4 regions of the Pseudoalteromonas translucida KMM 520 genome follow, and region 1 is predicted to be linked to each of the others. Evidence: predicted binding sites of a transcription regulator. Region 1 holds the regulator's gene; each other region holds the start of a gene.
The links. Region 1 encodes sigma-54, which starts transcription at its own class of promoters, with help from an activator protein. Its sites were predicted from a motif close to GTTGGCACGNNNNTNGNNT; they were not measured.
Positions count from the first base shown of each region.

Region 2: PTRA_RS07305 (EF-hand domain-containing protein) is a predicted target of sigma-54. The motif match lies at 2,504-2,522, and genes of this name have one in related genera.
Region 3: PTRA_RS00310 (YggN family protein) is a predicted target of sigma-54. The motif match lies at 2,432-2,450, and genes of this name have one in related genera.
Region 4: PTRA_RS01610 (BON domain-containing protein) is a predicted target of sigma-54. The motif match lies at 2,773-2,791, and genes of this name have one in related genera.

Region 1 is NZ_CP011034.1:2,885,764-2,890,195, forward strand. Features, by position in the region: gene lptC (LPS export ABC transporter periplasmic protein LptC) at 1-495, shown strand, start outside; gene lptA (lipopolysaccharide transport periplasmic protein LptA) at 485-1,030, shown strand; gene lptB (LPS export ABC transporter ATP-binding protein) at 1,027-1,752, shown strand; gene PTRA_RS13370 (RNA polymerase factor sigma-54) at 1,822-3,315, shown strand; gene hpf (ribosome hibernation promoting factor) at 3,342-3,629, shown strand; gene ptsN (PTS IIA-like nitrogen regulatory protein PtsN) at 3,634-4,086, shown strand; gene rapZ (RNase adapter RapZ) at 4,108-4,432, shown strand, end outside.
Region 2 is NZ_CP011034.1:1,524,163-1,528,594, forward strand. Features, by position in the region: gene PTRA_RS07290 (putative RNA methyltransferase) at 1-791, opposite strand, end outside; gene PTRA_RS07295 (energy-coupling factor ABC transporter permease) at 788-1,435, opposite strand; gene xthA (exodeoxyribonuclease III) at 1,440-2,246, opposite strand; gene PTRA_RS07305 (EF-hand domain-containing protein) at 2,562-3,083, shown strand; gene scpB (SMC-Scp complex subunit ScpB) at 3,236-3,826, shown strand; gene rluB (23S rRNA pseudouridine(2605) synthase RluB) at 3,823-4,432, shown strand, end outside.
Region 3 is NZ_CP011034.1:61,398-65,829, reverse strand. Features, by position in the region: gene PTRA_RS00335 (cytochrome b/b6 domain-containing protein) at 1-74, opposite strand, end outside; gene PTRA_RS00330 (AzlC family ABC transporter permease) at 205-909, shown strand; gene PTRA_RS00325 (AzlD domain-containing protein) at 906-1,205, shown strand; gene PTRA_RS00320 (glutathione peroxidase) at 1,296-1,787, shown strand; gene PTRA_RS00315 (PA3496 family putative envelope integrity protein) at 1,914-2,099, opposite strand; gene PTRA_RS00310 (YggN family protein) at 2,488-3,282, shown strand; gene PTRA_RS00305 (aminotransferase-like domain-containing protein) at 3,399-4,432, opposite strand, start outside.
Region 4 is NZ_CP011034.1:339,625-344,056, reverse strand. Features, by position in the region: gene PTRA_RS01625 (winged helix-turn-helix domain-containing protein) at 1-723, shown strand, start outside; gene PTRA_RS01620 (5-carboxymethyl-2-hydroxymuconate Delta-isomerase) at 879-1,208, shown strand; tRNA gene PTRA_RS01615 (tRNA-Ile) at 1,559-1,635, opposite strand; gene PTRA_RS18805 (YqaE/Pmp3 family membrane protein) at 1,942-2,100, opposite strand; gene PTRA_RS01610 (BON domain-containing protein) at 2,174-2,737, opposite strand; gene PTRA_RS01605 (LiaF domain-containing protein) at 3,052-3,717, shown strand; gene suhB (inositol-1-monophosphatase) at 3,988-4,432, shown strand, end outside.

The DNA of each region.
Region 1 (4,432 bases):
TACCCTTATTTTACTCAGGTAAATACGGTTGTTAAAGCCGACTCCGAAGTAATAGCTAAACCCGATTACACCGCCATTGAGCTAAAACAAACAGCTTTTGACGAAAACGGTAAAATTAGCCATAAAGTAACTGCGGTTAAAATGGAGCTTTACGAGCAGCTAGGATTTACCTTATTCGAAAAGCCTACTTTTATATTGTACGACGACAGGCAAACTTGGCGTATAAATGCTGATGAAGCAACACTTTACGATGAAAGACAATTAATTTTAGAGGGTAATGTAACTGCCCAAAACTTAATTGATGGCGCAATGATAGACAAAATCACCGCCGACAATATTCAAGTAGATATAAAGCTACTCACTATGCGCAGCGAACAACCCGTTATTATAACTGGACCGAATTTAAAGATCACCGGTAAAGGCCTTGAAGCCAATTTAACAACCGAGGTGATAAAACTAATTAACCATACGCGAACACTATATTATGACCAATAACCTTGCAAAAATACTTATTATTCCATCGCTTATACTTGTATTTAATAGTAATGCGGCAGAGCAAAGTACTTCCCCACTAGCTAATCAAATTTCTATTAGTGCTGACCGACAAGAAGGTCAACTAAAAGAAAATGTTGGTATTTTTGAAAAAAACGTCGAGATTATCCACGGTAATCGTCGTATCACCGCCGATCGTTTAGAAGTACATAAGCGCGACGAGCTTGGCGATAATAAACAACTATTAATTGCCACGGGCAGCCCTGCATATTTTGAAGAAAAGCAAGCAGATGGCACTGTCATGAGCGCCAGCGCTAACGAAGTACGTTACGATGTAGCGAAACGTTTTTTAACCCTAGTAGGAGATGCAAACATTTCTCAAGCTGGGCAAAAAATCACGGCTAAAAGTATCACCTACGATATAGAACAACAGCTTATAAGTGCTGAAAAAGATGAAAACTCAACTGATCGGGTACACACTATTTTAGTGCCTATAGACGCAAAAAAAGAACAAAAACTCAATAAAGGTCAGCCATGAGTACATTAAAAGCAGAGCTATTAGCAAAAAGCTATAAAGGCCGTGAAGTTGTTAAAAATGTAGGCCTTGAAGTAAAAGCAGGGAGCATTGTTGGCTTACTTGGGCCCAATGGCGCAGGTAAAACCACGACCTTTTATATGATTGTAGGCTTAGTTCCTAGCGACAAAGGTAAAATATCAATTGATGATAACGATATTACCCTACTTCCTATGCACAGCCGTGCTCGTTTAGGTATTGGTTATTTACCACAAGAATCTTCTATTTTTAGAAAGCTCACTGTGTATCAAAATTTAATGGCTATTTTAGAAACGCGTAAGCAACTAAACAAACAAGCCAGAGAAGAAACCCTAAATAGCTTGCTGGACGAATTTAGCCTGCAACATATTCGCGACAGCTTAGGCATGGCGCTATCTGGTGGTGAACGTCGCCGCGTAGAAATAGCACGTGCTTTAGCTGCAGATCCTAAATTTATATTACTTGATGAGCCCTTTGCTGGCGTGGATCCTATTTCAGTACTCGATATTAAAAAAATTATAGAACATCTTAAAAACCGTGGTATTGGCGTGCTAATTACCGACCACAATGTAAGGGAAACCCTTGATGTTTGTGAAAAAGCCTACATTGTTTCTCATGGGGAGCTAATTGCATCTGGTACTCCTGAATTTGTATTAAATGATAAAACAGTACGTGATGTTTATTTAGGCGAGCAGTTCAAACTGTAATATTTATGTTATTACTATAAGCATCTGCTAAGATTAATCATATCAATTTATAAGGATTGTTAGAGATAAATGAGGCAATCATTACAGCTGCGCATGGGCCAGCAACTTACAATGACTCCGCAACTGCAACAGGCTATTCGCTTATTGCAGCTTAGTACCTTGGATCTCCAGCAAGAAATACAAGAAGCACTTGATAGCAACCCATTACTTGAAGTTGATGAGCAAGATTACACGGAAGAATCAGCTGGTAAAAACGAGCAAAAAGCAGATGACATTACTGTTAGCGCCTCTGCCGATGACACCCCAAGCGAGTATGAGCAAGATAGCGGTGAAGCACTAAACAAAGACACCATAAGCGACGATATGGCCATGGATGTATCATGGGATGAATATATGAGCGCAGCGCCTGCCTCTTCATCAGGGCCAATGCCTGAAGATGAATCTATTTATCAAGGTGCATCAACCGAAACCCTGCATGAATACTTAATGTGGCAATTACAGCTCACTCCTTTTAGTCCTACCGATGAAGCTATTGCTATAGCTATTGTTGAAGCCGTAGATGACTCTGGTATTTTAACCCTCAGTTGCGAAGATCTTTTAGCAAGCTTTAACCAAGAAAGTGATGACGAACACGAAGTAGAGCTAGATGAAATAGAAGCCGTGCTAAAGCGCATTCAATTATTTGATCCTGTTGGTATTGCAGCTCGCAGCTTGCAAGAATGCTTATGTATTCAATTAAATCAATTTGATAAAGACACCCCTTATATTAACGAAACAAAAATGGTGTTAACTGATCATATCGATTTACTCGCTGCTCGCGACTATCGTACGTTAATGAAAAAAACTAAGCTCAAAGAAGAAGAGCTTAAAGAAATAATGACACTTATTCATACGCTTAATCCTAAGCCTGCGGATACCATTGTCAGAGAAGAATCTGAATACGTTATACCTGACGTGTCGGTAAAAAAAATAAAAGGCCGCTGGGTGGTAGAGCTAAACCCAGATAGCATGCCAAAAATACGTGTTAACAGCCAATATGCGGCTATGTCTCGTACGGTAAAATCCAGTGGTGACAGCCAATTTATTCGCTCGCACTTACAAGAAGCTAAATGGTTTATTAAAAGCCTAGAAAGTAGAAATGAAACACTCCTAAAAGTAACTAATTGTATTGTTAAGCAACAACAAGCATTTTTTGAACATGGCCCAGAAGCCATGAAACCTATGGTTTTAAACGATGTTGCCGAAATAGTTGAAATGCACGAGTCGACTATTTCACGGGTCACTACGCAAAAGTATATGCACACTCCACGTGGCATTTTTGAGCTTAAGTACTTTTTTTCAAGCCATGTAAGCACCGAAAATGGTGGCGAATGTTCATCAACTGCCATACGTGCCTTGATTAAAAAGTTGATCGCTGCAGAAAACTTAGCCAAACCATTGAGTGATAGCAAGATTGCAGATATATTGGCTGAGCAAGGAATTAAAGTAGCTAGACGGACAATTGCAAAATATCGCGAATCTCTGGCTATTCCCCCGTCGAATCAACGTAAAAGCTTGATTTAAGACGTACAACAAAGAGGAAAATGCTGATGCAACTAAACTTAACTGGTCGTCATGTAGACATTACAGACTCATTAAGAGACTATGTAAATAATAAATTTGCAAAGCTGCAAAGACACTCAGATCACATAACTAATGTGCATGTTATTCTCGATGTAGAAAAATTAAGTCAAAAAGCTGAAGCAACAATTTTTGTAAGTGGCGCTGAGCTATTTGCATCGACCGAACACCAAGATATGTACGCTGCCATTGACTCGTTGATTGACAAACTCGATCGTCAAGTAATTAAACACAAAGAGAAGTTTGCTCGACACTAACACTATGAAATTAAGCTCACTTATATGCCAGGACTGCAGCAAAGCTGTGGTCCTTTTTAATAGTAAAAAAAGAATTTTAGAATTCATCAGTGAACTCGCGCATAAAAAAATGCCGTATTTACCCCAGCAAGATATTCTCACTGCTTTATTAGCAAGAGAAAAGCTAGGCAGTACCGGTATTGGCCGAGGAATAGCAATTCCACATGGCCGTATGAGCGGGGCGCAGGAACCTCTTGCCTTAATTTTAATAAGCGAAACCGCTATTAATTTTGATGCAATTGATAATCGTCCAGTTGATATTTTTGTTGCACTTATAGTGCCCGATGGCGATAACCAGCAGCACTTGAAAACACTAGCCACAATAGCTGATAAACTAAACGATAAAGAGTTTTGTAAGCAATTGCGTGCGGCAAAGTCTGATGAAGCGTTATACCAAGTTATTTTGGATCAATCCTAGTTACTAATAAAGGGGTGGTAAATGGAATTAATTATTATAAGTGGCCGATCGGGTTCTGGTAAATCGGTTGCTTTACGTGTTGTTGAAGATTTAGGTTACTATTGTGTAGATAATATTCCGGTAAATTTACTGCCTTCATTAGTGCGCAGTGTCTCTGATAACTACGATAAAATAGCCGTTAGTATAGACGTGCGTAACCTGCCTAAAGATCAGCAGCAGTTTAACGATATTCTTGAGTACTTGCCCGACTTTGCTAAACCAACGTTATTTTATTTAGATAGCGACGATCAAACATTAATCCGCCGTTATTCAGAAACGCGTCGTTTGCACCCGCTCTCGATTGATT
Region 2 (4,432 bases), 1.4 Mb from region 1:
CTTGTAAATTGTGTAATATAAAACGATAAGGTGACACTGTGCTCACCTTTTCCTTCGAGCGCTAGCCAGTGCTCGGGTCTGAACTTCCACGCGAATGGTGTCATCATTATTAAGTTTTTAACGTCACTAAAGTTCAAGGTTACTTGCTCTGTGATGAGTGTTTGCGACGTTTGTGTAAACATTGCAGGTACTTCTATGTGTGTATGTTCATTAACACTTGAGTAAATATACTCTTTTAACTCTTTTAAATGCTGAGGTCCGGGGCTTGCCACTACGAGAGTTGAACCGGGTTTAGCAAGTCTTGCTAGTTCTTGAGTAAATAATGGTGCGAATACACTGACCAATACATCGGCAAAGTAGCTTTTAAAAGGTGCTTGGCTAATGGATGCCACGCTAAAGTGGCAATTGCTATAGCGTTTTGCCGCATATTTTACCGCCGCCTTCGATATATCAACTCCGTACACAGTGGCTTGAGTATTATTAGCTAAAGCTTGGGTGTAAAACCCTTCACCACACCCTAAATCAATAATATTATTAGCTGCTATATTACTAATAATTTGGCCAAGTTCGTGCTGTAAAAAAGCATAATAGTTGCGCTCTAAAAAAGCGCGCCTAGCTTGCACCATTTCTAATGAGTCACCAGGTTGTTTTGAGTTTTTTTGCTGTACAGGCAATAAATTTACATAGCCTTCTTTTGCAAAGTCAAAACTATGGTTGTTTTCACAGCGAAGCATATTAGCTGTTTTTATTAGTGAGTTGCTACACAGTGGGCAGCTATATTCAAGACTCATGAGCCTAGGTAGTCCTTATCGTAAAAAGTTTTTACCCAATGTGGGCGATAAGTGATCATAATTGTAATAGCCATACCGTTTAACATGGCCTCTGGCAGCCAAATAATAGCGCTTAAGTAAACGTAATTATCTGCTAATTGTTGCCAGCTATACTGACCAATAGCAAGATAAAATAATGCCCCTAAAGCTATTTTTATACAGGCGATAAACCCAGCCGTAATAAACGCACATACAAATATATAAACAAAAAAGTGGCGCGGTAAATACTGATAACTAACAATAAAAGCCAAGTAGCTCAATAAAATAGGGATAAATGCGCCAATAAGCAATTGCACTGGCAGTAACTCAAACTCAATTAAACCAAATGCGGCTAATAGCGCCGTTGCCAGAACACTACTTAAAATAGTTAAACGCCAACCGAGAATAAGTGTAGCTGCAGTAATACCTAAAATATGTAAATCAAGGCCCGTTAAAATGCCTGCTTTAATGCGCCATAAAACAGCAAACACCAGCGCACATGCAAGTACCCCAGTTTGGCGTATGGGTACTTTGTAGAGTGCTTTATAGGTCGCTTTATCAATACTAAATAAGCTTATAGCGATTACAAGGGCCCAAAGTAGCCCTTGCATTGGGAGGCTAAGCATTAGGTTATTTAAATTCAGACCAAATAGGGGCGTGATCCGATGGCTTTTCGATGCCACGTAATTCGTAATCTATACCTGTGTCTATACAACGCGCGGCTAGCTCATGTGTTGCAAGTACAACATCAATTCGCAGGCCTCGGTTATCTAAAAACCCTTTTGAGCGGTAGTCAAACCACGAGTATTGATCGCTGGTTTCTGGGTTTTGCTCTCTAAAGGTGTCTTTAAAACCCCAGTTAAGTAATGTTGCCAGCCATTCACGCTCTATTGGTTGAAAAGAACATTTACCGGTTTTTAACCAACGTTTAGCATTTACTTCGCCAATACCTATATCTAGGCTGGTAGGTGAAATATTAATATCGCCCATTACAATCACGTCTTCATCGGGAGTATGATTTGTTTGCAGGTGAGTCATTAAATCTTTATAAAACTGACGTTTATATGGGAACTTGGTTTCGTGATTAATGTTTTCACCTTGCGGGAAGTAACCATTCATTACCGTTAAATCACGGCCATTGTCTTGCTCTACGGTAACACTGATCATGCGTTTTTGTGATTCTTCAGTATCAGTGGCAAAACCTTTAAATACCGATTTAGGTTCTTTTTTGCATAACATAGCTACGCCGTAATGGGCTTTTTGGCCATGATAATAAACGTGATATCCCATTTTTTGTACATCTTCTAGTGGGAACGCTTCGTCATGAACTTTAATTTCTTGTAGGCCAATAATATCGGGTTGATGTTTGTCGATAATAGCTTGTAATTGATGAAGACGCGCACGCAGACCATTGATATTGAAAGAAATCACTTTCATAGCATATACCTTAAAATTGGTTCTATATAATGCGTTAAATTATATCAGTAAATACACTTACATAACACGCCCGAAACGAGGAAGTTATTGGCTGAACTTTTAAGTGTAAAAACACCCGTTGTTATGTCCGGTATTACACCAAGGCTTTTTGCAAAAATTACAAGGCATGAAGCAAAGCTTTCATTACTATAATGCGCTACGTTAGTTTTTTTACTTGTATTTTTATTGTAACTAATTGATTTTAAAAGGTTGATGTTTTTGGCATTTAACTTGTATTAGTTAAAGTGACATTAATTAACTACAAGGATACGTCTTATGAAAAAGTTAACATTAGCATCTACTATTTTAGCAACGTTAAGCTTAGCAGCTTGTGCATCTAACCAAGGGTTAGATAAAATTGATAGTGACTTTGCAAGTTTAGATAACGATAGTGATGGTTTTATTTCGAAAGTTGAAGCTGATGACGATAATATTTGGCAACACTTTTCAAATATTGATACTAATATGGATAATCAAATAAGTCGCAATGAATTTAATGCGTACATGCAATTAAATACCGGGAAAGTTGCCACAGACAGTGAAGTAAGCGAATCAGCATTTAAAGCGGATATTACTAAATTTGATAAAATACAAAGCAGCTTCTCGAGTTTAGATAACGATAAAAGTGGCTATATTTCGGTTGAAGAAGCAGACGATGATGATATTTCAAATCACTTTGGCTACATGGATGTAAATAAAGACAAACGTGTTAGCAAACGTGAATTTGTTACTTACATAAAAAAATATGGCAATGCAGTCGCTGAAGACGACGCACTTAAAAGCGCCAATAACAGCTAAGCACACTATTTTAAAGTGTGAGAAAGGAGCCAGTGCTGAGCACTGGCTTTTTTTGTGGCTTTGATTTACTAAATTGCTCGATATGTTTTCCTACTTTGCTGTAGTTCTGGCATAATAGTTGGCTGTGTGTGTTTATTAGTTTAAGAGCGTTTATGGTGGGTCGGCGAGTTAGTGATGAGCAATTAATTGAGATCATTGAAGCGGCGATTTTTGTTGCTGACAAACCGTTAAGTAAACGTCATCTAAAGGATGTTGTTTTAGCCGATTTAGCAATATCTATGGCGCATATAAACGATGCAATAACAGCAATACAAACACATTTTCAGACCCGTGGTATTCGTTTGGTAGAAGTAGGCAGTGGTTATCGTTTTCAGGCATGTAGTAGCTTAAGCCCTTGGCTAAGTAATTTATGGCAAGAACGCGCGCCCAAATATTCGCGTGCTTTGCTCGAAACGTTATCGCTAATTGCTTATAGGCAACCAATTACACGCGCCGAAATAGAACAAGTGCGTGGTGTTACTACGGGTTCAAATATTATTAAAACACTACTCGAAAGAGAGTGGATTAAAGTGGTAGGTCACAAAGAAGTGCCGGGTAAGCCGGCGCTATATGCGACTACTAAACAATTTTTAGATTATTTTTCGATAACAGGTTTAGATAATTTACCTGCCTTGCCAGAGCAACAGCAAAGTAAAATTAACCAGTTATTAAGTGATCCTTCTGTGAGAGAACCATCCGAATGAGTGTTATACAAGGTGAAAAGTTACAAAAAGTCCTAGCCCGTGCTGGCGTAGGCTCACGCCGTGAAATGGAAAAATACATTGACGCAAACCGCGTTAGCGTTAACGGAAAAGTGGCTAAATTAGGCGATCGTGTTGAAGAAACAGATTCAATTCGTGTTGATGGCCATACGGTAAAAATTGAAGAAAAAGCCGATAGAATTTGTCGCGTAATAATGTATAACAAGCCTGAAGGTGAGTTAAGCACGCGTAAAGATCCTGAAGGTCGTCGTACTGTATTTGACCGCCTCCCTCGTATTGATGGCGAGCGCTGGATTGCGGTTGGCCGATTAGATATAAATACCGCAGGCTTGATGCTGTTTACTAACGATGGTGAATTAGCAAACCGACTTATGCACCCCAGTTACGAAGTTGAACGTGAATACTCAGCCCGTGTATTTGGTGAAGTAACCAAAGAAACCATTAAAAATTTAACCCGTGGTGTTGAACTTGAAGATGGCCCAGCAAAATTTCTTACGGTTAACCCTATGGGCGGCGAAGGTATAAACCGTTGGTACAATGTAACGCTTAATGAAGGACGTAACCGAGAAGTTCGTCGTTTATGGCAAT
Region 3 (4,432 bases), 570 kb from region 1:
AGCACGGCAATACTAAACACTAATAACCAGTGAAAGCTTCTGACAAAGCCATCCCATACTTTTACTTTAAACATTAGTTATCTCGCTAATTAAGTTATTGTTTCATTATTTCAAAATTTGTTTAGATTTGCATTAAACCTATTATTTAAAGCATGCTTTATGGCACACTTAAGCAATTAATTTTACTGGCTAATATTTCTGCAAATGAACAGACCATCGCGTGCAATTTTAAAAGGCTTTGTTGATATGTTACCGCTTTGTTTGGCGGTGATCCCTTGGGGAATACTCTGTGGCTCACTGGCTATTCAAAATGGCTTTACTGCCCTTGAATCTCAAGCGATGTCGTTATTAGTATTTGCTGGCTCTGCGCAGCTTGTCGCTATTGAGTTAATTGCGGGAAATACGCCACTACTCACCATTTTATTTACTACCTTTATAATTAGCTCTCGGCATTTTTTATATGGCTTAGCGGTACGTCATAAAGTAATTGATCAACCTTTGCGCTGGCGTCTACCGGTAAGCTTTGTATTGACCGATGAGTTATTTGCATTTTCGCACCACCCTAAAGCCTATCGTACAAAAATACGTTTAATTTACGCACTTAGCGCCGGCTTTAGCTTTTATATTGCATGGAATTTATGGACGTTTATAGGCATTGTTGCTGGTACTATGCTCCCCGATTTAACCCATTTAGGCCTCGACTTTGCTATAGCCGCTACATTTATAGCTTTAGTTATTCCGGGTATTAAAAGTCTCGCCTCACTCGTTACAGTTATAGTAGCTGGCACTAGCGCTACACTGTTTAAAAGTACCGGATTTGAGTTATGGCTGGTGAGCTCTGCATTACTGGCTATGAGCGCAGGATACTTTACAGCAAGAATAACTGCTAAAAAGGAGCGCAACTTATGATGACCACTATTTTACTAATGGCCTGTATTACCTTTTTTACCCGTTACTTATTTTTGCACCGCGCTTTACCCTTTAAAGTTGGGCCTAAAATGCAACAATTTTTAAGTTTTAGTGCACCAGCGGTACTTACGGCTATTTGGGTACCTATTGTATTTTTAAACGATGATGGCATTAATTTACATTGGCAAAACCCTTATTTAAGTGCGGCTATAGTCGCTATTATTGTGGCTTATAAAACCCATAATATTTATTACACTACGATTGCGGGTATGGGGTTGTTTTTAATTTTAAATTAAAAACAACCTTAATATATACAACAACCATATTAAGCAATGTACTTAAAAGAGTAGATTGAGCATCAAAAAATATAAGGTAAAGCATAAATAATGCACAAGTTTCATCAGTTAAGCGCCACCAGTTTACAAGGTAACACCATTAATTTTAGCGAGTTTGCTGGTAAAGTCGTGCTTATTGTAAACACGGCAAGCAAGTGCGGCTTTACCTACCAGTACGAGTCATTACAGGCTTTGCATAATAAATATGCTAGCCAAGGCTTAGTAATTTTAGGATTTCCGTGTAATCAGTTTAATCAGCAAGAACCGGGAGATGCACAGCAGATAGAGCAAGGATGTTTAATAAATTACGGGGTTAATTTTTTAATGGCCGCTAAAGTAGAGGTAAACGGAGAGCATGCTCATCCGGTATTTCGTTATTTGAAATCGACACAACCTGGCTTTTTAACTCGCAAAATAAAGTGGAACTTTACTAAGTTTTTAATCGCAGCAGACGGCTCACCAATTAAACGCTATGCACCCTTTACCAAGCCAGAAAAGCTAGAGCTCACCATTCAAAAAGCACTGCAACAAAGTAATAAGTAACGCCGCTTAAAAGTAATAAAGAGGCACACAGCCTCTTTATTGCCAATCTAATCAAAATTTAAACATACATAAAAGCGTACATTTAGAGTCTAATTCACATTGGTACTTTAGTTATACTAGCGCAATTTAATCGGTGTAATCGCTTAAATCGTCTTCGCCTAGGTTTTTACGCAAGCGCTTTTGCTCAAGGTAGTCTTCCAACTTTTTCTTAACCTTTTGCTTGTTCTTATCGTGCTGATTACGCCCGAGCATTTCGTACTCGTCTTCAACAAAATCGTCATCTAGCGCATCGTAACTAAATGTCTTACCCACAACCCACTCCATAAAGTGTTTGAGACCAACCAAGGATTTTATAATCGCAATAATTGGTAAAATTAAAATGTTCGACACATAAAGTGCAATGCAGTTTAGCGCCAAAATAAAGCCATGTAGCTATCTTAAATAGCCTCCATGTCAATACTGTGAATAAATAGCGCTAAATTCGCTTTATGGAAAGTGAGAGTTTTTTATCGTATCGATAAATAAAATTAATTATTGCTTTAGCTTTAGCCAATTTGACTAAAAAATAGTTTTTTTATAATAAACTCTTGCTATAGCTAATACTAAAAATAAAACCAACTTATTGTTTAATATAATAAAAAAACATTGGCACTAAACTTGTTATTACTTATTTATCATCAATAAAAAACTGAGAATAAATATGAAAAAATTACTATTAGTGAGCACTTTAATATGTGCACCTGCCGTTATGGCACATAATGATAACGATTCAACAGTGTCATTTAATAATGAGCAATGTAATGTAGAATTTAAAAATGATGTACGCATTAAGCCTAACGAACTAGAGATTTTTACCGCCGATAAGCAAACTATGCAATTTAATACCAATGGTAATTTAACCATTAATGGTGAATCGGTAGCGCTTAATCATTCCCAGCAAAAGGCGCTAACTCAATATTCAGATAGTTTACGCACGCAATTACCCGAAGTAGCAAATATAGCCTTAGAAGGCGTTAAAATTGCCGGTGTTGCACTGCAAGAAGTTGCTAATGCTTTTAATATTGATGGCCTCGATAATATCTCATCGTTAATGGACGACATTAAACTTGAAGTACAAAATACTTTTTATCAACAAGACACCTTTGTTATGGGCCAGCAAAGTTTTAATCAATTTGGTGAAAACTTTGAGCAGCAGTTCGAACAACAAATAGAGAGCGCTGTTGAGTCGGCTGTAATGCAATCTATGGGGAGTATTTTAGTTGCTTTAGGTTCTGAATTACTTGGCTCAGGAGGCGACATGCAAGCCTTTGAGCAACGTATGGAAAACATGGGTACGCAAATAGAAGAAAAAGTAGAGCAGCATGCCGATGCGCTCGAAAAGCGTGCCAATGCCTTATGCGAAAATTTTGCCAATATAGCTAAACAAGAAGAGCAGTTAGTAGTCCAAGTACCTGAACTTAAAGGTTACCAATTATTTAGCTTTAAACAAAACTAGTTTGCAAACTTCACTTAGGTGATTATTTAACATCCCTTTGCAGCCGTTACGCTTAACTTAACGGCTGTTTTTTATTGTGCCGCAAAACTTGTTACAAGCTGTTGATCCCCCTTAAATTAGGCTACTTTTTTTGCTAGTAAGGTAAGTTTACCCAGTGTGACAATTGCTTGCTCTATTTGCTCACTCCACTGCACACCATAACTTAGCCTTATACAGCTTTTGTATTTATTTGAAGCTGAAAATATCAACCCTGGAGTAATGCTTATACCTACCTCAAGCGCTAATAAAAATAGCTTTTGGCTATCATACTCGCTGCCTAAGTCTAACCAAATAACACAGCCACCTTGTGGATCGCTGATCCGTGTACCTTTTGGCATAGCTTGCTGTAAGCAACGTCGCATATGCTCTTTATTAGTGCGTAAACGCTGCCTAAGTACTTTTAAATTACGGTCGTATTCACCGCTAAAAACAAATTCTGATAACGTCCATTGATTAATTAGTGAGGTAGAACAACTCAATGCTCTTTTATAACGCCTAGCTTGCCCTGCAAATTTTCCCGCAATAAGCCAACCAACTCGATAACTAGGGGCAGCCGTTTTAGAAAAAGACGAACAACTTAGCACCAAGCCTTTTTTGGAATACGCTATAGCCGGTGTACCTCGTTTGGGTGTAAAGTATAGGTCACCATATACGTCATCTTCAATGAGCACTACGTTATGGCTTTCAACTAGTTCCACCAGTTGTTCTCGATTTTCATCTGGCATAAAACTACCAACCGGATTACTAATAGCCGTAGAAAATAAACACGCTTTAATATCGTGCTCATTAAGCGCCTGCGCTAAATCGTTTAGCCAAATACCATTATCTGGGCATAAAGGTATTTCTAGTGCTTTAAGGCCTAAACTTTCTATTAACTCTATAATTCCGTGATAACAAGGGCTCTCTATGGCCACTACATCACCGGGCTTAGTTACGCATTTGAGTGCAATTGCCAGTGCTTCTTGCGCACCATTAGTGATCACCATTTCATCCATATTAATACCAATGCCAAAGTCTAAATAGCGATGAATAAGCTGCTTTTTTAACGGTGCATAACCATCCAGTGGCCCGTAATTAATAGCGCTACTACCGGCAAGTGTCATTACTCGGC
Region 4 (4,432 bases), 840 kb from region 1:
ATATCGAATGAATCTGGATCTAAAGAGCTTTGGGTAGCAAATAAAGATGGTACCGCTCGCAAGCAATTAACTCAGTTAAAAACGAATATTTACAGCCCTATTTGGTCTCCAAGCGGACGCTACATTGCGTTTGTAGTAGCAAAAAGAGGCGAGCATGCCTTTTACGTTTATGATTTTAACTCGCAAACCAGTACCGCATTAACAACCAATTTTAGTAGCCATGGTAAACCCAGTTGGTCGCATGATAGCACCAACGTATTAGTATCAGATGGTGAGCATGTATTTCGTTTTGATTTAAAAGGAAACAACCTAGGACAAGTGATTAAACAATCCACCTTATATGCCTATGAAGATAAGCAAGGTGCGCTTATATTTGCCAACCCCGACGCCAAGCAACTCTGGATCAAGCCCCCTGGTAGCGAAAATGCGCAACTCCTCGTTGCGTCTATTAATTTATCTAACCATACATCCTGGTACTACCAAGAAGGCGAAACACAAGCACTGTCACGCGTGTATTACTTTAATGTAGCGCAGGGCGACTATCGCTTAAGTTACTATGACTTTGCCTCAGCGAGTCATCACGACATAATACGCCTACCTGAGCGTTCATTTAGCAGAACATCTGGCTTAACTTATATTGCTACCGCTGGTTGGTTAATTTATACCTCTTATAAATCTCCGCAAATAGATATTAAGCGAATAGATGCAAAGTATTTACCCTGAGCAACATAATTGTTCATTACGATTACCTGATTGCTACAGTGTCATGATTTAATTTTTTTTAGCTATAAAATTCACTCGCCCAGGGGTTAGCGAGTAACTTGGTATTTGGTATAATAAGGTTCACACATGTAGTAACTCATAATAGGAACGCCTAAATGCCGCACATTATTATTGAACACTCAGAAGACCTCCCTGTATTACCACAAGTACTTGTAGAAAAAATTCACAACGCCGCTTTCCAAAGTAATCTATTTGATTTAGAAACCATAAAAACACGCGCTATTTCCTATCAGCAATATCTACTGGGCGCAGGCAGGTCGGGGTTTATACATATCGCGGTACACATTTTGGCAGGGCGTTCTATTGAGCAAAAACAAATGTTAAGTGAGCAACTACTTGAGTGTTTAAAAACCTATTGCAGAGCATCAGACAGCTTAAGCGTTAATATTTACGATATTGAACATGAGATCTACCGCAAAAATTAATTTATTTTAGCCGTTTCATTAAATTAGTGAACAGTTCTAGCAGCAAAAAATAGCTTAATCACTAACCAAGGTCATTTTATATAGTGACCTACAGGTTATTTCTAACGGGATTAATTAGCTATTTAATAAGCCAGAATGATCATGTTATTAATAATATAGGTATTAGCTTAAAAGCGTTAATAAGTACTCTGTAAAAAATCCCTAATTAGGGATTTTTTATTGTCGTAAAACAATTCTATTTATTATTTTATAATGAGACAGCCACAAATATACTTAAAGTGTAATTAACACAACATAGAGCTATTCATTAGTTAATGATTGGAATGATTTTTAGTGGGTATATTTAAAATTGGTGGCCCCTCCCAGACTCGAACTGGGGACCTAACGATTATGAGTCGTGTGCTCTAACCAACTGAGCTAAGGGGCCAACTTTTTGTATAACTGTAAACAGTTAATTTTTTAAGAAGCGTTTAGCCACATAGCGACTAAAGCGGGGTGCAGTATAAAAAGTTTTTAGGGGCTTGTCACTAGCAAAAGTCTTTATTTTAACAATCAATGGTCTAACTGCTTAAATAGTAATCTTTTTATGGGTGTAATATTAAAATTTGCAGAATTTAGGGTTAATACTGGCAGCTAAGTAAAAATGAAATGGAAGGCTGTATATCGCGTAATTTAAAAATTGAGCTTTAAACAAGCAACTTACAGCCTATATTACGCGACAAACAGAAATGAATTATTTTTTTGCGATAATGTAGATTGCATGTATTACTCCAGGGAAGTAACCAAACAACGTAAGTAAAATATTTATCCAAAAATGTAAGCCTAAACCCACCTGTAAAAATACTCCCAGTGGTGGCAGTAAGATTGAAAAAATAATACGTATAATATCCATAAATACTCTCCTTATTTACAAACAAAAAATTATAAGAAAAAACCCAGCAGAGCTGGGTTTTATAAATACTATGTTACTTTGCAACTATCGTTAGTTTATCTACTACGTCGCGAACATCTTCAGCATTTTTAGCAATTTTTACTGCAAGCTGTTTTTCAGCATCTGAGTTCACTGTACCGGTAAGAGTAACTATACCGTTGTCAGTATCTACATCAATGTTTGTACCACCGACTTCTGAGTTAAATAAATAACGCGTTGTGATGACTGTGGTAATTTTAGCGTCGGTTAAGCCGCTACCATCATCATCTTTCATGTTGTCATGGCTTTTACTGTTCATGTTTTTCACAACAGTAAGCTGGTTATCAACATCGGTTACGCCATCTAAACTCAGTACAAGCTCTTCTGCTAACTCTTTGTCGAGTTCGCTATTAACTTTACCTGTTAGTATAACTTTGCCATTTTTTACATCAGTGTTGATGTCAAAGTTATTGAGGTTAGTGTTCATAAGAAGCACTGTTTCAGCCTTACCATCAATCCAAGCATCTTTACTTTCATTTTCCCAGCTGCTCGCTTGAGCACCCATAGCCGTAGTACCTAAAACTAACGCCGCAATGATAGATTTGTTAAATGTTTTCATAATCTTTCTCCTTTTGATTAAAGACACTTTAACTAATGCCAGCTTTAGGCCAACTTTAATAAACAAGCAAAATCATAAGCTTAAGGTTAAATATAAAATAACTTCACTTTGTACACACCACTTTTTTACCGACTTATCGGTAAAAAGTTCTCAGTAGTGAAAATAACTAGATAATTACCATTTTGGTTAATGGATCGTTAATATAACAAAATCACAAATAGGCTAAAAACATAACAAACTGATTAATAACAATAATATTTTTGGTATATGCTTTGCTTATATAGTGACAATAGTAAAATAAAAGGAATACCCTAATGAGCGTAAAAATAACAGACCGCCCGCAAGAGCAAGTGCGCGAAGAAGTGATTGATCAACTAATTTATAATTACAGCCATGGAGTTATTTCTGTAGAAGCATTTGAAAGACGTTTAGATGAGGCAATGGCTACAAGTAATAATGAAACCCTTGTTAGCTTAGTTGAGGATTTAACCCTTAATACTGATCAGCAATATAATGCCCAAAAGCATTCGCAATTTTCACCCAATTATAGCGCTCAACAATCTAGCCAGAGTGACTTTACATTACGCAGTATTTTAGGCTCCAATGAAAGAAGTGGCCAATGGGTTGTGCCTAAAAATATTTACCTGACTAACTTTATGGGCTCGGTAGTACTTGATTTTACTGATGCTATTTTTACCCACCAAGAGGTGACGATTCATGTTAACTGTATTTTTGGCAGTGATGAAATATACGTACCAGAACACGTCAATGTAGTATCAAAAATGTTTAGCATTATTAGTAGTGTTGAAAATAAAACAGTGGCACTTAACAAGCATCAAGGGCCGACCATCCATATTGAAGGAAAGGCTATTATGGGCTCAGTAGAAATAAAGATTAAGCGCACCATTAAAGAAAAGTTTATTAGCTTTGCAAATCAATTAAAAACCCAACTTTGTGGTAAAAGTGGTACTCCAATGTGATGAACTACCTATAAAAGCATGTTCATAGCTTTATAACTTGGGCCCAGGTTAAAGAGTAAAAAACATGCTACATTTTTAAAGCACTAGAACACATTAAAAAACGCTTTGCAGATTCATCAATGCTGAATTTGTATAAAATGCCCTGCACATCAAGCAAGTACAAAAAACAAACAAAAGTATTTAGGCTTTATTGTTTACTTTATGGTAAAAGTCGCTAAAATACGCCAGCTAAAATATATAAACGTTCTTTTACAACCCAAAGGTAATACCATGCATCCAATGTTAAACATTGCGGTTCGCGCTGCGCGTAACGCAGGCAAAATTATACTTCGTGCAAGTGAAGATTTATCAAAAGTTGAAGTTCAACAAAAAGGCACTAACGATTTAGTGACTAACATTGATAAAGAAGCAGAAGCTATAATTCGCGATACCATTTTACGCTCTTACCCTGATCACTGCATTGTTGGTGAAGAATTAGGCGAGCATAAAGGTAAGGATGCAGATTACCAATGGATTGTTGACCCGCTTGATGGCACAACGAACTTCATCAAGGGTATTCCTCATTTTGCGGTTTCTATCGCACTTAAAGTAAAAGGTCGTTTAGACCAGGCCGTTATTTATGATCCAATTCGTGGTGAGCTTTTCACTGCCTCTCGTGGTCAAGGCGCACAACTTAATAGCAAACGTTTACGCGTTTCTAAAACAGTTGATTTAG